4 regions of the Chryseobacterium sp. CS2K3 genome follow, and region 1 is predicted to be linked to each of the others. Evidence: riboswitches for the same ligand, from Rfam matches in the RefSeq annotation. Region 1 holds a riboswitch; each other region holds the start of a gene.
The links. A riboswitch is a leader RNA that binds a small molecule or an ion and turns the genes downstream of it on or off. The one in region 1 is predicted to bind cobalamin.

Region 1 (4,521 bases):
TTTTCTGGTTGAAATAGCCTTTTTATTTTCCTCAAAATTTGTGAGAACAGCTGAGTTTTCTGTACCAGATGCCAATTCTTTAAGATCTACAACCTCTTTTACCTTTTGTTTTGCAAAGGCTAGCCAGTTTTTAACCTCAGGATCAAGGTCCGTTTCAAATTCTAAATCACATGGAGAATGAAGCAATGATGAAGATGGAGCAATGAAAACCCTTTCAGATCCTAATTTTTCAAGAGACTTTGTAATGAAGGATAAAGATTTTTCATAATCATTTTTCCAAATATTTCTTCCGTCTACAATTCCAAGAGATAATCCCAGATTGTCAGGAATAGACTGGAGTATTTCTTCTAACTGTTCAGGATTTCTTACCAGATCAATATGCAGAACATTTACAGGAAGTGAAACGGCAAGGGACAAATTATTTTTTAATCCTTCAAAATACGTTGCGATGATAAACTTTAATTTAGGAAATTGCTTCCTAAGCTCAGCATAAACTTTAAGATACGCTTCTTTTGCCTTGTCTGTTATATCTAAAGCTAAAAAAGGTTCATCAAACTGAATCCATTCAGCGCCCTGAGCCTGAAGTTTTGATAGTATTTCAATATAAACCGGGAGGATATTTGAAACAAGATCCAATTTATCAAACCCTTCTTCCTTTTCCTTTCCTAAAAGCAAATACGAAACAAGACCGATAATCACTGGTTTTGCATTGATTCCCGCCTGTTTTGCACCTGCAAATTCATTGAAAATCTTATCTGAAGTAAGCTTAAATTGCTGATTTTTATAGAATTCCGGAACAATATAATGATAATTGGTATCAAACCATTTCGTCATTTCCATTGCCGTAATATCTAATCCGTCTTTTTGGTACCCCCTTGCCATAGCAAAATAAAGGTCGAGTTCAGAATTGTTCTTTCTAAGAGCTACTTCATGGTATCGTGTAGGAATGGCTCCGACAATCAAACTCATGTCTAATACCTGATCATAATAAGAAAAATCATTACAAGGAATCAGATCTATTCCTGTCTCTTTCTGGATATTCCAGTTTTGATTACAGAGAGTTCTTCCTACAGTAAGAAGTTCTTCCAAAACAATTTTTCCTGCCCAATACTGTTCGCAGGCTTTTTTAAGTTCTCTTTTGCTACCAATACGCGGATAGCCCAGAATGTGTGTTTGCATTTTTGATACTTTAATTAAACTTTATAGTTAAAAAAAGTCCTTTGAAAGCTTCGTAATGCTTTTACAGAGAAGAAACCGAATATAAATGATATAAATAACCAGCAATTTCATCTTACATGAAACTACGTAACAATATATCATCTGTATGATTCAAAGCTTCAGACCGCGAAAGCATTGTCAATTCAGTAAAGGCAGGTCTCCTGACTTGTAACAGCTTCTGTCATCCTTCCCGTTTACACAGTGGATATACAAGGACAAAAGCCTTTGGTATGTTACTTACAGTTGCGCGACAGCTCGTGATTTGCACACGATTCCCTATTAATTTACCTTAAGTAAAACCTTTCCTGTTTGATGAAGATATATAAAGAACTATACTTTTATCAAATGATTTCCTTTGATAGAAGATTTTAATTTTGTGTAAAATTAGTAATACAGAATTTATTATCAATTGTTTATGGATTATTAAGCAAATAAAACTTTAATAATTACTTTAATTAGAATTTTATTCTTTAAATTTGATAGATTATAAACTATAAAAGAATAATATTCTGTGGAACAGCTTGATGATAAAGACCTGAAGTTGCTGAGATTGCTTCAAACCAATGCAAAATTGACAGTAAAGGAACTTGCAAAGGAAATTAACCTTTCACCTTCCCCGGTTTTTGAACGGGTAAAAAGACTTGAACAGGAAGGTTATATTAAAAGTTATGCAGCGGTTCTGGATGCTGAAAAACTCAATCGTGGATTCACTGTTTTCTGTCAGATCAAATTAAAAATTCATGACAGGTCTGTAGGATATGATTTTGTAAAAGAAATCTTGGAGATTGAAGAAGTTGCCGAATGTTATAATATCTCCGGTGATTTTGATTTTCTGCTGAAAGTTCAGGTTCGGGATATGAAACACTATCAGGACTTTGTATTTAATAAATTAGGATCTGTAGATTCTATTGGTAGTACTCATAGTACATTTGTGATGGCTGAAGTGAAAAATAATCATGGATTAACGATATAGTAAGGATTTTTTACATAATAAAACCGCTCTGAAAAGAGCGGTTATACTTTTTTAAGTGCTTGTTCGTTTTATCTTAGCAAGTAGATCCACATTCAAGTAACTTGATGTGAATTACACCGTTGACAACGCACTGAGTTTGACATAATGCATTACCAACAACAGTACCTACACCGCCAACAACGCCACCAACAACACCGCCTACGCCTCCTACAGCTCCGCCGATAACTCCACCTAGGCCGCCAACAACGCCACCAATTACACCTCCAAGACCTCCTAATAATCCTCCGATTGGATCAAGTAGTCCGTCTCCTGAAATAGTTTTTAGTTCGTTTCTGTCTAGTTTTTTGAAATTTTTCATGATTAAGATTTTATATGATTAATACATCACAAATATATGACAAATAATTATATGTTGATATTCTTTCGAATAAAATAATTAAACAATTTTACTATTTAATATTTCGTTAATATAATTGGTAATTTATGTAAATATCGTTTTTTAATTATATTTGATTGATTTACTATTTGTTAAAAAATATATTTCCAATTATGAATTGTAGAGTTATTTTTTCAACAAGGAGTGAAGTTTTTTTATGCTTAATATTTCAACCTGTAAAACGGTAGATTTTTTTATCCTTAAAAAGATAATTTATATTTCTCAAAGGTCTGAAATCTTATATTTTGAAAAAATTGATCAATAACAACCTATATTTCTCATAATTTTATGCTAAAACAGGCTGCAGGTCATTGAATAACCATCTCAAATTTTGTATTTTTGCCTACATACTTGTATCAATGTCAATTTTTTCAAATAATATACGCTCACTAAGAGCCAAGAGAAAGCTTTCTCAACAAAATGTAGCTGATGATTTAACAATCTCCCGAGTGAGATACTCCAAATATGAAAACGGAATTTCAGAACCACCTATTGAATTGTTGATTAAAATCGCTAAATATTTTCATGTAAGCATAGACCTTTTGCTGTCTGTAGATTTGCAGAAATACTCAACGGATGATATGCTGAAACTTCCTGATAACAGGATTGTTCTTCCCGTAGCAGTAGATGATTTGGGTAATGATACTATTGAAATTATACCGCAAAAAGCATCTATGGGGTATCTTGAAGGATATAGCGATGTAGAATATATTGAAGGTCTTCAGCGAATTGCTCTACCCTTCTTAACTAATGGTAAGTACAGAGCTTTCCCTGCTGATGGAGATTCTATGCCTCCTTTTAGAAACGGATCTTATATTGTCGGAAAATATGTAGAGGGAATAGATGAACTTAAACCTGGGAAAACTTATGTTTTCATCACTCTTAATGACGGAATTACCTATAAACGATTTAAGGAAAATAAAGGAAATGCGATTTGCGTAAGTGCTGACAATTCTTTCTATGAGCCTTATGATATTCCGTTTGAAGATATTGTTGAGATCTGGCAATATGCTTCGGGTATTTTCCCGGAGGATTTTGAACCTGGAGATTATGAAAGCTATAACTTTAAGGAGATGTTCCGTGAATTGAGACAGGACATCAAGGAATTGGACAAGAAAGTTTCCGGACGTCGCAGAAAATCTTAAATATTTATTAAGTTAAAAATTATACAGGACCGAACCCTATCGTTGCGGTCCTTATTTTTTTAAGCTGATCCATACAGGAGCATGATCACTGCTTTTTTCCCAGCCTCTTACATGAACATCTACTCCACATGATTCCAGCTGTGAACTCAGATAAGGGCTTAATAAAATATGATCGAGTCTTATGCCTGCATTCCGGTCATAAGCTTTATATAAATAATCCCAAAAGGTGTAGATTTTCTCTTCAGGATAAAGAGTTCGGATAGAATCCAGCCAGCCTTTTTTCAGGAGTTCTTTGTAGGCTTTTCTTACTTCTGTTCTGTAAAGAGCGTCATTTTCCCAACGCTCAGGTTTATAGACATCAACAGGTTCCGGAATGATATTGAAATCTCCGATAAGTATAGCCGGGAGCTCCATATTAATCAGTTGATTTGTTCGTTTTTTTAATCTTTTGATCCAGGATAGTTTATAATCAAATTTAGGTCCCGGATAAGGATTTCCATTAGGAAGATACAGGCAGCAAACAACCATCTGATCAATAATTGCTTCAATATAACGGCTCTGAATATCTTCGGAATCTCCCGGAAGAGCTCTTTGTACTTCAGTAATTTCCGGATTTTTTGAGAGGATGGCTACTCCATTCCAGCTTTTCTGTCCGTTCCATATGGCATGATAGCCTGCTGCGTTGATTTCTTTTAAAGGAAAGCGTTCCTGTGGGGCTTTGAGCTCCTGAAGGCAGACAATATCCGGTG
Region 2 (4,521 bases), on a different contig from region 1:
ATGCTTTACCATTTACCTTCATTCCGTCTACGGCTGCAATGTCAGCTCCGGTTACCTCTGTGGCATCACTAAGGTTTATTCTGTATACTTTTTTTATGCCACCCTGAGATCCGTAATTACCATCTCTTTCAATGACAAGAAATTCATTATTTCCTAATGCTGTAATGTCACAAACTGAATCAGAAGCACCACCATCCTGCTTATACAGATATTGTTTTGTTTTTCCTGTAAGAATATCAAATGTTACAATTCTTGTTAAAGTCTTATTTGTTGCCAAGGCTTTTGTTGGAACATACATCATAGATTGCATGGTTCCTACCAATGTTTTACCGTCCGGAGTAATGCAAAGCCCTTCCATTCCTCTGTTGGCTCTCCTTTTAGCTAAAACAGCAGGCAGTTTTCTCGTTCCTGTATTCACACCTATCGGGCTTATTCTTTCCATTTCCACTCCTTCTGCACTGTAATGAACGATATGGGGTCCGTACTCATCGGAAACCCAGAATGTACCATCCTGTGCAGCCACAATACTTTCACTGTCTAAACCATAATTATCCGTTCCCAGAATATTACCTGCTGCATCATAAGCCACTTCACCAGTACTCCCCATTCCTATAGGATTTGGTAAGCCTGTAATGGGTTGTCCGGACGGATTTTTAAGTTTGATATATTTAATAACCTCTATTTTTCCTTCAGCATTGATTTTAAAATGCATGATAGTTGGAGTAAAATTAGGTGTTAAAAATTTTTTCCCGTTTAGGTAATCTGTATTCGGACCACGGTCAGTAATCACATAGAACTCACCTTTTCTTGTTGGATGAGCTGCTGCTCCTGAGCCAAATCCTCCGTTGATTACATCTACTCCGTTTATTGTTACCAGGTTTGTAAAAGGAAATTCCTGAGGCAGTTTTGAGTAATTAACATCCTGATTATTTACATTATCATCATCTTTACTGCAAGAGAATAATGCAGTCATCACCAAAGCGGAAAATATTAGTTTTTTCATATTAACTTTTATGGCGCGAAAGTATAAATTGATTATAAACTGATCTTAAACCTATTGATAATTGTATTTTAACAATAGATTCCCTAGATGAATTGAATATAAACAGAAAAAAAACAACTCTCAATCCGAAAACCCAATTATTATTCTCAATTTATTATTAATCAACAAATTCCTATTTCATAAATAAGATTCACTGATAAATAAAGTAAACGCAGATATAATTCACAAAACAGATTTCAGAAATTTATATGATATATTTGCAGCGTTTTTAAGGTTGAACACTGTTCATAATAGGGAATCAGGTGAGAATATTAGTCAAATCCTGAGCTGTACCCGCAACTGTAAGCTGTTTTACCTATAGCTGTTTCATACCACTGGATTTTATAACCGGGAAGGTCTGCTATAGGATGCGAGCCAGGAGACCTGCCTTGAATACCTTTTTAATATCAGGACTGGAGACTTTATCTTTTCCTGTACCTAAGTTTCGGGAATAAAACTTTAATTTAATTATATTATGAGAAAAATCTATCTTTTTTTCTTACTGCTTTGTACGCAGTTTTTCTTCGCTCAATTCACAGAAAACGATATTAAGTTTTGGGTGGGAACAGGTTCTAAAAAGGCTTACTTCATTGCCGATTTTAATGACAATAACACTCCAAAATCCTATGCCTGGGGCTATCGTTTTGATGCTGACAATTTAATGGCAGAAGATATGATAAATGCCATTGTTGCAGCAGAACCTAAAATACAAACAGATATTTTGTCAGGCTATCTATATAGTTTTTCATACAACCATCATACTCCAGGGACTGATGATTCCTGGATTACCTGGCATGGAACCAATCCCGAAACTATGTCTAATGAAAATTATGGTGCAGGATACACTTCTTTAACAGACGGGCTATGGTTTGGAATTACTTACGGATCCGATGTTATTAGTATCGACACCCCACCATCAACTCCCGTACCGGCATACAGCTCTCAATGGTATACTTCATCTCAAATTACCAATTGGATTGGAACAGGAACTAATAAAAGCCTTGTTGTTATAGATTTCGGAACAGATAATACCAATGGTAACGCTAATTCTTTTGTTTTTGGAATTAAATATAACGGAAATATTACCGCGGAACAGGCTTTACAGCTTATTCAGTCTCAAACTTCATATTTCAGCTTTACAAAGGCTAACAACGAGCTTTCAAATTTATCACTAAATACTTTTTCAGGAGCTGGAAATTGGAAGCTATATAAAGGAAATGATCTTTCAAGCTGGCAGAAGAAAACAGATCTCAGCCAGATAGAACTGAATAATAATAGCTGGTTAGGATTAAGTTTTGGAGAAAGAAGACCCTTCACTCCTACTGAAGCAAGTGATGCGACGCTGTCTGTGGCTTCTGTTAGCAAGAAAACATTCAATATTTATCCTAATCCGGCAAGTGATTTTATACAAATTGAAACTCCTGAAAATATCATAGAGACGAATATTTACTCATCTTTAGGACAAAAAGTAATGACTTCCCAAGAGAAAAAGATCAATGTTAAATCTTTAAATGCAGGTGTGTATTGGATGGAGATTAAGACGAAAAATGGATCTACGGTACATAAGGTTGTGAAGAAATAACCACCCCGTCAAAAATTCTTTGAATTTTTGACACCCCTCCAAAGGAGAGTAATATCACGTCTTCAGTTGTGATTCTCTTCATTATGAAACAGACACACAATAAAAATTCGTGTATCCATAGCTAAAACAAAAAAACGCATCCAATCGGATGCGTTTTTTTATGATTTTAAATCAATTATTTTTTCTCTGCTCTTTGAAGAACCTCATCTACCATTCCGTAGTTCTTAGCTTCTTCAGAAGTCATCCAGTAATCTCTGTCAGAAGATTTTTCAACCCACTCGTAAGTTTGTCCTGAATGGTGAGCGATAATATCATAAAGCTCCTGCTTTAATTTCAGCATCTCTCTCAGGTTGATCTCCATATCAGAAGCAACTCCCTGCGCACCTCCTGAAGGCTGGTGGATCATTACTCTTGAGTGCTTAAGTGCAGAACGTTTTCCTTTTTCACCGGCAACTAATAATACAGCTCCCATTGAAGCAGCCATACCAGTACAGATAGTCGCTACATCAGGCTTAATGATCTGCATTGTGTCATAAATTCCTAATCCAGCGTAAACACTACCACCAGGTGAGTTGATATAGATCTGAATATCTTTAGAAGGATCAGCACTTTCTAAGAATAAAAGCTGTGCTGTAACGATATTAGCAACCTGATCATCAATTCCTGTTCCCAAGAAGATGATTCTGTCCATCATCAAACGAGAGAAAACGTCCATCTGAGCAACGTTTAGTCTTCTTTCTTCCATGATGTATGGTGTAAGATTCGTTGGACCATACATTCCCATATACTGATCGGTAACAAGACCGTTGTTTCCTAAATGCTTTACAGAGAAATCTCTGAATTCCTTTTTAATGTCCATATTTATATTATGTATTATTTTAAAATATTTTTGATGTTTAAATTACAATATTTATTCCTAAAATTTTATAGGACTTTTTGTCACAGAACCTTGGCTCCTTTTGTCTTTAAACTATTTTCTTCGATCTCTATAAATTCCCTTAATCGGAGAATACTCAATGATATCACTTAGTCTTATGGATGCCTGTTTCAACAGTGTTATTTTTTTAATCAGCTCGTAATATTTTGACTCATCCGTATCCCTGTACTGATCAAGCTCTTTATCTGTTTCTGTAATCAGATAATCAATATACCTGTATTTATGCAACAAAACATCGCCCGTGATCTGATCTGCCACTTTATCTCCATAATTGGGAGGATAAATATTTCTGGAAGCCCAGTTTTCCAAATCATCCAAAGGAATTAATGCATCTACAACCTTTGTGGTAATCTCTTCATCCATAAAAGATACAAAAAAGTTTCCACTTCTCAATTCCTCTTTCTGAATTCCTTCTTTTACCTGATCAATAATAATCTCATTTCCCTTAACTAAAAATGTATACTGTTCTTCTTCAAAATGATGCAGAATTTCCTCAATAACGGTTATCTGATACTCTTCATTATTTTCATTTTTCCTTTTAAGAACAATATCCCCAAATGCTAACATATGCTCAACAAGCTTGTTCTCCATAAACAATACTTCAAATAGAAACGGATCTTCTCTTTCCTTATCCGGAGGAACAATCTCCATCTTCGGAGCTGCTTTTTCCTTCTGCTGTTGCTGAACATGATGGGTTTGATTTTGAGTGATCTGCTTCTGTACATCCAATTCATTGAAAAGACTCTGCTCGGAAAGCCCGAATTTATTGGAAACCTCTTTAAGATAAACCTCTCTTTTCAGTGCATTCTGTACAAAGGAAACTGATTTTACAATATCACGTATTGCTTCTGCCTTTTTGATCGGGTCATTTCCTACATCTCTTAACAGAATCTCTGCTTTAAAGTCGATGAAATCCATCGCTTCATTTTCGATGTACTTTTCAACGTAGTCCTGCGGATG
Region 3 (4,521 bases), on a different contig from region 1:
ATCTTAATGTCATTTCCTACATCTCCCAATTCTTTTATAACTTCAGGGTTGATCTCGGCATAAATATTTCGGTAATAGGTTCCTTTTGTGTAATCAAAGAAGTCCAGTGTACATTTATTACTTCCCATATTGCCCTCATTCAGGACGTAGAATCCTTTGATTGCAGTATTTTCAACAGGAGCAAGACCGTCCACCACTTCTATTGGAATGATTGTGTCATCTGTACGACAGGCTGTAAAACATAGCAATGCAAAAAACAAAAAGTATAAATTCAGCTTTCTCATAATGTAAAATTTAAAGAGAGTTTAAAGTTTCTTCCCAGCATAGGGTAGTTGCGTACAACATCATAATATTGGTTAAAAACATTATTCATTTCAATATTGACCTTAAACGGATGCCCGTCAAGATTAAATTTCTTCTGAACAGAAAGATCATGAGTATACCAAGGCTGAATAAAATTGGCTCTGATATTATCAAGCTGTCCGTCATAGCGTTTCCCTACATAGATGGTACTATAGTTGAAACTCCAGTCTTTGTAATCTGCCATCAGGGTAAATGAACCGGTATGCCATGGTATATAAGGAATCTGCTTATTATAAAATGTATCACCGGTATCAATTCCCGATCCTTTATTAGTCTTGTCTACAGCCTTCTGATAGGTATAAGACAATAATGGTTTCAATTTCACCTGCCCAAGCATTAGTTCAGTCTGAACATTCACATCAGCTCCGATAATTTCAACTCTTCCAAGATTAAGCATCATCCAGCGGAACAAATTTTGTTGTGCCATTGCAACGATCTTGTCTTTTACCCTGTTATAGTATCCGTCAACCTTGATGTGAAAAGCCTTCAAGACAGCGTTATCATTTTTTTTCTGATAGGTAAATCCCAGATCATACTGATACGTAAATTCCGGTTTCAGGTAGGTACTTCCAATATTGGTATAGTACAAATCATTAAAAGTCGGCAGCCTGAAAATCTGTTTATGAAAAGCCCTGATGGTAAGCTCCGGAATCGAAGCAGGCTGATAGCTCATAAAGAAAGATGGTGTCCATTCTCTTCTGTCATCAGGTCTAAGATTACGTTCTACTTCTTCAAAAGTAAAAGTACCCAAAAGACTTCCCAAGAATTTGAACCTGTTCCACTGATATGTGGTAGCCAATGCCACAAGTGTTGTATATCGGATAGGGAAAGAAAAGTTTTTTAAATCGGCATCCATATTATTATACTGGAAATCTCCGCTCAAACTAATATCCCAATTGGAATTGACAGAATATATATTGGAAGAAGAAAGATAAACTTCTCGTTGGATATACGTATTTTGTGCCGGATAAACAGCTTGTGATAATACAGTATCATTAAAATAAGTATAATCATAGGCAAATTTTGCCTTCAGCTGAGTTTCAAATTTCGGAAAGAGCTTTTTTCTGAGATTTGCCTGTACAAAATAATTTTCGTCTTTCATTCTCGCACCCCTGGCATCAAAACGGCTGTTCACAATAGGTGCCGGAATCCCACGATCTGAAATAAAGCCATAGCCGCGTACATTCCAGTTTCCGTTATTTAAAATTCCATTGACGGATGTTTCAAACCGTTTTGTTTTAATATCGGAATCATATCTTTTGGCAATCGTATCGTAAGCAGTCTGACCATTGGAGTATTTTTTCCCGTAACGATACTTGTAAACTCCGTCACTTTGGAGAAATTCAGCACTGAAGCTACTGGAGACCTTCTCTGAAAGCTTTTGCTCGAGGCGGAAAGAAGGATTAAACAGATCAATAGAGGCACTTTTGGCTCTTATAATAAGGTTTGTTTTTTTCGTTCCTTTAAATACAGGAGTTTTTGGCTGCAAATAAATAGATCCTGAGGAACCGAAATCCTTTGCAGGCTGAAAGATTTCACTTTTCTGCCCGTTATATAAGGATATTTCTTCCAGATCATCCAGAGAGTATCTTCCTAAGTCTACCACTCCATTCTGAGCATTTCCTAGCTGAATCCCATCATAGAAAACTCCCACGTGCTGGCTTCCCATACTTCGGATATTAACGGTCTTCAAACCGCCCATTCCTCCGTAATCTTTAATCTGAACGCCGGAAAAGTAACGAAGTGCATCCGCAACGGAATGGCTGTTCAGTCTTTCAAGTTCCTCGCCCTGCAAAACCTGAGCAGGAATGATTTCTCTAAAATTCTTTTTATAAATATTGACAGTCTTAATGGCTTCCTCTTTAATGCTGTCTTTTTTCTTCGATTGGGAAAACAGGAATTGTGATGTTAACACACATAATGTGAAAACAACCTTATGAAGTTGAGATGTAGTCAGTTTTGCCACCATTAGCTCATTTAGGGATAATGATGACGCTAATGGATATAAGAAAGCAACGACAAAGCACAGCATTCACTGCACAGCATCATTGATGTCCTAAGCTTTATTCCACGAAAGCGTCAAACGTTTAATTGTCTGGCAGGTCTTCTGACTTACTCCATTTTTGAAATCCTTCCCATTAAAAAAACAGTGGATATACTCTTCAAAAACTTTGGTGCGGAGCTTACAGCAGCGGGTCTGTTCCGGATTCTCACCGGATTCCCTTTTAAGAGCTTTTTACGGCTCACCAAATTTCGGCAAAGATAGACAATTATTAATATAATGCCACAAATAACAAAATGATTTACAATATTATAAAAGAATAACTCGGAATAGCTACTGCTGATACGGAATTAAATATATTGAAGCGACATTGTTATTTTAACTTCTTTCTTCAAAAATCCGCATTTGATACGCTCGTTGTAGAAATAAAAAACGGGATTATTCCAAAATAGAATAATCCCGTTTAATGTATAATAATTCGTCTCTTGAATGGGAGTACGCTATATTCCAATGTTTAAGAAAATACTGAAACGTGATTTTGCTTCAATATCTCCACCAGCCAGATTAGTATATGCCGGCAGCATAATTTCACTTCCCAGACTGAACTTTTTATAAGAAGCTTCAAACCCCAGTTTTCCATATAAAGCACTTCCTGAAGTATTGGGTAATGCTTCGTTAAACTGTTTGTTCTGATCATATACTTCTCCCTGAAGCCCGGCTTTTGCTGAAAAAATAGTCTTTTCATTTCCTGCGATCTGATAAAAGCCTGTAGCCGCATAATTCCACTGGTTTCCGAAACGGTAATGTTTTTTGTTTTCTGTTTTTACGGTATAATCTGTATTAATCAATACAGCTACTTTATTTTTCTGAAATTTATAATTCAATGCTGCCTGATAATCCCAGCTCCCGGTTCCCAACTGAAAACTCGGATTGACGCCAGATGCTCCTTTTTCATCAAACTTTCCCAAAGGAACTTTTATGCCCACACCTCCGCTTAACTGATGAAAGTTATCTTTAGAAACCAGCAGCTGATAAATTCCCATTACGTTAAGATCTCCAATTCCATTGATTTTTATATCTCCCTGCATGGTTTTTTTTTCATGAAAATGGAAGGGCAGGCTTGCATACACACTTAATTTTTTAGTTAAAGGAATTTTACCCCAAAGCTGTAACGTATTAAAATACTGATCCTGCGTAAGGTCTTTTACAAATAGGTTTTCTTTTGCTTTATAATGCTGGGCAAAATATTTAATCCCGATAAACTGGGGATTCAATAAGGATTCAAAACCTGACGATCCGTTTCCTGCTGCACAACCACAGGCATCGCAGTCTTCATCAAAATCTATTGTCCTGAGATACTCGTGAGGAATATAAACGCTGTCTATCATTGTTTTTGCCTGATTCATCGTACTTACAATCAGACTTATAATTAAAATAATCTTCTTCATGTCTACTTTTAATTATTCTGCAAATTTTGGATTGGTAATAAAACTTTTGTCGGATAATGTTTTCAGGAACGTGATGATCAACTGTTTTTCCTGACTGTTTATGGCAATTCCGGTGTGATTATTCTGTTTCAGCTGTGGATCAAGGTTCGGATTATCTTCTACAGTATCAGAATAGAAATTGAGCACTGCTTCCAGCGTATAAAATCTGCCATCATGCATGTATGGAGCCGTATATTCAATATTTCTTAAACTTGGCACTCGGAATTTCATCCAATCGTTTTGATTAAGAGTCACACGATAAAGACCAGCATCCTTAAACTGGTTATTATAATACATTCCTGTATTTCTAAAACTTTCATCAGTAAACAATCCTCCGCTATGACATGAAGCACAGTTTTTGTTAAATAAAGCCATTCCCTGAGATTCTTCGGAAGTAAAACTTTCTCTACCCTGTTTTACCCTGTCATATTTGGAATCTGAAGAAATCATTGAAGCCATAAACTGAGATAATGCTTTTAAAATCCTTTCCCCGGTAATATTTTCGTCACCATAAGCGGCAGCGAAAAGCCTTTTATACTTCTGATCATCTTTTATTTTTGAAATCGCTTCCGGCATGGAGCTATCCATTTCATTAACGTCTGTCATCGGAATGATGGGCTGTTCGTTTAAATTATGAATGACACCATCCCACATATATCTTTTTAAGAA
Region 4 (4,521 bases), on a different contig from region 1:
GGCAGTTACTTTCATGTCCGTAGTTACGATCAATGCACAGAAGGTCAAAAATTCTCAATTGGAGAGACCCAAATTAGTAGTAGGTCTTGTCGTAGACCAGATGCGTTGGGATTACTTATACCGTTTTTATAATAAATATGGAAATGACGGTTTCAAAAGACTTTTGAATACAGGATATTCTTTAAATAATGTACATATTCCTTATGTGCCTACAATTACAGCTTTAGGACATACTTGTATCTATACAGGATCTGTACCTGCAATTCACGGGATTGCCGGAAACGACTGGACGGATAAGGAAACAGGTAAAGGTGTATATTGTACTGCAGACGAAAGTGTACAGCCGGTAGGAACAACGAATACGAAAACGGGAAGCCATTCTCCAAAAAATCTTTGGTCTACAACAGTAACTGATGAATTGAGATTAGCAACAAACTTCCAGGGTAAAGTAATCGGGGTTTCTTTGAAAGATAGAGCTTCTATTCTTCCGGCAGGTCATACACCTAATGGTGCTTTTTGGTTTGACGACAGTACCGGAAATTTTATTACAAGTACATGGTACATGAATGATCTTCCTCAGTGGGTGAAGTCATTCAACTCTCAGAATTTACCAGAAAAATTGGTGGCAAACGGATGGAATACTTTACTACCGATCAACCAATACACGGAAAGTGCTCCGGACAATTCACCTTGGGAAGGACTATTAGGAAGCGCAAAAACACCTACATTCCCTTACAATGATCTTGCTAAGGATTATCAGACTAAAAAAGATAATATCCGTTATACACCTTTTGGAAATACTTTGACATTAAAGTTAGCGGAAGCTTCTGTAGAAGGTGAAAAATTGGGTGGTGATAATATTACAGACTTTTTAGCAATCAATCTGGCTTCTACGGATTATGCAGGACATAAATTCGGACCGAATTCTATTGAAGTAGAAGATGTGTATATCAGATTAGATCAGGATTTAGCACAATTCTTCAATTACCTGGATTCAAAAGTTGGAAAAGGAGAGTATACTGTTTTCCTTTCTGCTGACCATGGTGGCGCACATTCTGTAGGATTCCTGAAAGAACATAAAATCCCGACAGGTTTCTTTGGTGAAGGTGCAGAAAAAAATCTTAACCAAAAGCTTAAAGATAAATTCGGAGCAGATAAGCTAATCAATGCGATTGACAATTATCAGATCTACTTTGACAGAAAAGTATTGGCAGACAGCAAACTTGAACTGGATGATGTAAGAAACTTTACTGTAAAAGAATTAGAAAAAGATCCTACTGTTTTATATGCAGTTTCTGTAGACAGGGTTCAGGAAGCCAGCATTCCGGAGCCGATCAAGCAGAGAATTATTAATGGGATCAACAGACAGAGAAGTGGAGATATTCAGCTGATTTCGCATGACTCAATGCTTCCTCCATATTCTAAAACAGGTACTACACACAGTGTATGGAATTCTTATGACTCGCACATTCCATTGATCTTTATGGGATGGGGTGTAAAGCAGGGAGAAAGTAACAAGGCTTATCACATGACTGATATTGCCCCTACTGTTTCTTCACTGTTAAAAATTCAGTTCCCAAGCGGAAATGTTGGAAATCCAATCACAGAAGTTATGGGTAAATAATTTATACAATTATTATCAATATAGAGCTGCTTTCAGGATTGGAAGCAGCTTTTTATTTTAGAATATATGAAAAGGAAAAGGGTAGAGCATAAGTTCCTTTTTTGGCTAATACGTTTAAAAAACTATCTTTGCAAAAATTTTGGTTTCCAGTATATTGGAATGAAAAGGGAATTGGGTGAAATGCCCAGACTGTCCCCGCAACTGTAAATCGCAATAAAAATTTCTGTAAAAAGCCACTGTGTAAAAACGGGAAGGCGCAGAAAGCGAAAGTCAGGAGACCTGCCAGAATGATAATCAATAAAACATATTGCTTTCGGAGGAAAAGTAAAAAGATATGAATATAAAAAGATCTGTAGTACTGTTTTTGTCGTCTTATGGCTGTTTTCTTTTCGGTCAGGAGAAATCAATTGATACCATTTATATTTTCGACAGCCAGATGAATAAGGCGAAGCAATTTCATCCTATTAAAATCATCACTCCTTCAGAAATACAAAAAAACTCCAGTAACCTTTCTGAACTGTTGAGGTTTCAATCTGATGTTTATATTAAAGAAAATGGTCGTGGTGCAGTTTCTTCACCTTCTTTCAGAGGAACTACAGCTCAGCAGACTGCTTTTGTCTGGAATGGTATTAATATCAATTCTAACTTTTTAGGTCAGGGTGACGTCAATAATATTGCTTTATTCGGATATGACCAGATCGGAGTAAAGGCTGGCGGAGGAAGTGTTACGTATGGCTCGGGAGCTATCGGGGGGAGTATTCACCTGAATAACACTCTTGAATTTAATAAAGGTTTTCATGGTTCTCTGTTTTCAGAGGCAGCATCTTTTGGTACTTACAATAACTTTGTTAAAGGTTCTTACAGTAATGAGAAATTCAGCTTTAAGGCTTCTTTAAACTATGCTGTAAGCGCAAATGATTATGAAGTTCCGGAATATATAACGGGTATTACACCATTCAAGAATATTAATGGAAGGTATTATAATACAACCTTTAATGTGGGAACAGCTTATAAAATTGCCCATGATCAGACCATTTCCTGGCAAAGTCAGGTGTTTGACGCTTCACAGCATTATCCTATTTACGAGTCCAATGGTAACAGAACGAAATATAAAGCTCAGACTTTACGAAGTGTAATTTCATGGGATGTTAATAAAGAAAATCTGTCCAATAGTCTGAAAGCTGCTTATACCGAAGATAATTTCCAGTATTTCTCGGCGCTTAATTTACCTAAATCGAGTGGTGCAGAAGGAAAGAACTATATTTTTAAAAACGATTTTAATTATTTCATTACTCCAAAGATTAATTTTAATGCTATCGGAGAATTCCAGGTGAATAAAGCACAAGGCTATGAAACCGGAATAGGAACGATCAGACGTAATGTAGGTTCTTTAGCGGGAATGATAAGATATTTTGTAAATAAAGATTTACGTTTTGAAGCAGGAATCAAGAAGGATTTTGTAGAAGGTATCTCTTCTCCGCTTTTGTATTCCTTTTCAGGAAGATGGAGTCCTTTACAATGGTATCAGGTGAGTGCCAGCTTTTCGAGAAACTTCAGATTTCCATCTTTTAATGATTTGTACTGGCAACCCGGCGGGAACCTGGATTTAAAATCTGAGACCTCTTCCAATGTGGATATGAATCATGAGTTTAGGTTTGGAGATTTTAAGATTAATCTGAGCCCTTATTATATGGAGATCAAAGATCTTATCAGATGGCTTCCTACTCCTTATGGATATTGGGCACCCGTCAATACAAATAATGCAGAATTTTATGGGCTGGAGTCTCAGGTAACCTGGAATAAAAATTTCGGAAGACATGGGCTGAAAATCAATGCAGGATATACGTATTCAAAATCTATTAATAAGGATACCCGGATGCAGATGACTTATGTTCCTTTACACAAAGCTATGGGGGCAATAGATTATAGATTTGATTTCCTGAAAATTTATGCTCAGGCGCTTATCAATGGGCTTACCTACACAACAACGAATGAAGATAGAGCAACGGCTATAGATTCTTACGTTCTTTTGAATGCAGGAGTTTCTGCCGATATTTTGAAAAAATATACATTAGGCTTTAAAGTGAATAATCTTACGAATACTGTTTATCAGACTGTAATTGATTATCCTATGCCAAAGAGAAATTTTAGTATTTGTGCAACAATTAATTTTTAAATGATATGAAACTGAACAAATTTTTACATCTTCTTTTTGCTTTTGCGCTTCTTTTAGGAGTTGCTTCTTGTAGTACAGACAGTACTTCTGAACAAGAAATGTTCTACGGAAACGGATTCTTAATTGCCAATGAAGGTAAGTATAATACACCAAGTGCAGAGGTAACTTTTGTGAGCTCAGACCTAAGCTTTAAGCAGGATAATATTTTTGGAGCAAATAACGGTGGTGCAAAGCTAGGTGATGTTTTACAGATGATTGCGTTCAATGGTAATAATGCTTATTTGTTATTGAATAACTCAAACAAAATTCAGATCGTTAACCGTTTTAGCTTTAAATCTGTTGGTGAAATTACAGCAGGATTGAAGACTCCCCGTTACATGACATTTGCTAAAAATAATATGTATGTGACCAACGATAAATATCTTGGAGCTAAATCTGTAAGTGTTTATAAATTATCTGATAATTCTTTGATTAAAGAAATTCCTTTTACAGATAATGCTGAAAGAATTGTAGAAGCGGGAGGTAATATTTTCGTACAGAATGCTACGGCAGGATTTGGTACTAAGATTTCTCTTATCAATACCACAACTAATACTGTTGACAAGACTATTTCCACACCAAACGGGGAAAATATCAAAAAGATTATTTCAAATAATCAGATTGTGTATGCTATCGCAGCAGGTACTGCAGACTCTTATATTTATCAGATCTCAAGTGCAGG

Region 2: another riboswitch for cobalamin. It lies ahead of AC5YGG_RS04115 (T9SS type A sorting domain-containing protein); the one in region 1 lies ahead of metE (5-methyltetrahydropteroyltriglutamate--homocysteine S-methyltransferase).
Region 3: another riboswitch for cobalamin. It lies ahead of AC5YGG_RS00695 (TonB-dependent receptor plug domain-containing protein); the one in region 1 lies ahead of metE (5-methyltetrahydropteroyltriglutamate--homocysteine S-methyltransferase).
Region 4: another riboswitch for cobalamin. It lies ahead of AC5YGG_RS10740 (TonB-dependent receptor plug domain-containing protein); the one in region 1 lies ahead of metE (5-methyltetrahydropteroyltriglutamate--homocysteine S-methyltransferase).

The regions. Positions count from the first base shown of each region.
Region 1 is NZ_JCAKRW010000015.1:59,169-63,689, forward strand. It holds gene metE (5-methyltetrahydropteroyltriglutamate--homocysteine S-methyltransferase) at 1-1,179, opposite strand, end outside; cobalamin riboswitch at 1,353-1,537, opposite strand; gene AC5YGG_RS19490 (Lrp/AsnC family transcriptional regulator) at 1,730-2,191, shown strand; gene AC5YGG_RS19495 (bacteriocin-like protein) at 2,265-2,549, opposite strand; gene AC5YGG_RS19500 (XRE family transcriptional regulator) at 2,987-3,772, shown strand; gene xth (exodeoxyribonuclease III) at 3,824-4,521, opposite strand, start outside.
Region 2 is NZ_JCAKRW010000002.1:223,111-227,631, forward strand. It holds gene AC5YGG_RS04110 (esterase-like activity of phytase family protein) at 1-1,003, opposite strand, end outside; cobalamin riboswitch at 1,258-1,448, shown strand; gene AC5YGG_RS04115 (T9SS type A sorting domain-containing protein) at 1,518-2,624, shown strand; gene clpP (ATP-dependent Clp endopeptidase proteolytic subunit ClpP) at 2,800-3,483, opposite strand; gene dnaG (DNA primase) at 3,595-4,521, opposite strand, start outside.
Region 3 is NZ_JCAKRW010000001.1:134,371-138,891, forward strand. It holds gene AC5YGG_RS00690 (YncE family protein) at 1-284, opposite strand, end outside; gene AC5YGG_RS00695 (TonB-dependent receptor plug domain-containing protein) at 281-2,332, opposite strand; cobalamin riboswitch at 2,444-2,629, opposite strand; gene AC5YGG_RS00700 (transporter) at 2,866-3,813, opposite strand; gene AC5YGG_RS00705 (cytochrome-c peroxidase) at 3,826-4,521, opposite strand, start outside.
Region 4 is NZ_JCAKRW010000005.1:249,871-254,391, forward strand. It holds gene pafA (alkaline phosphatase PafA) at 1-1,624, shown strand, start outside; cobalamin riboswitch at 1,748-1,925, shown strand; gene AC5YGG_RS10740 (TonB-dependent receptor plug domain-containing protein) at 1,959-3,800, shown strand; gene AC5YGG_RS10745 (YncE family protein) at 3,806-4,521, shown strand, end outside.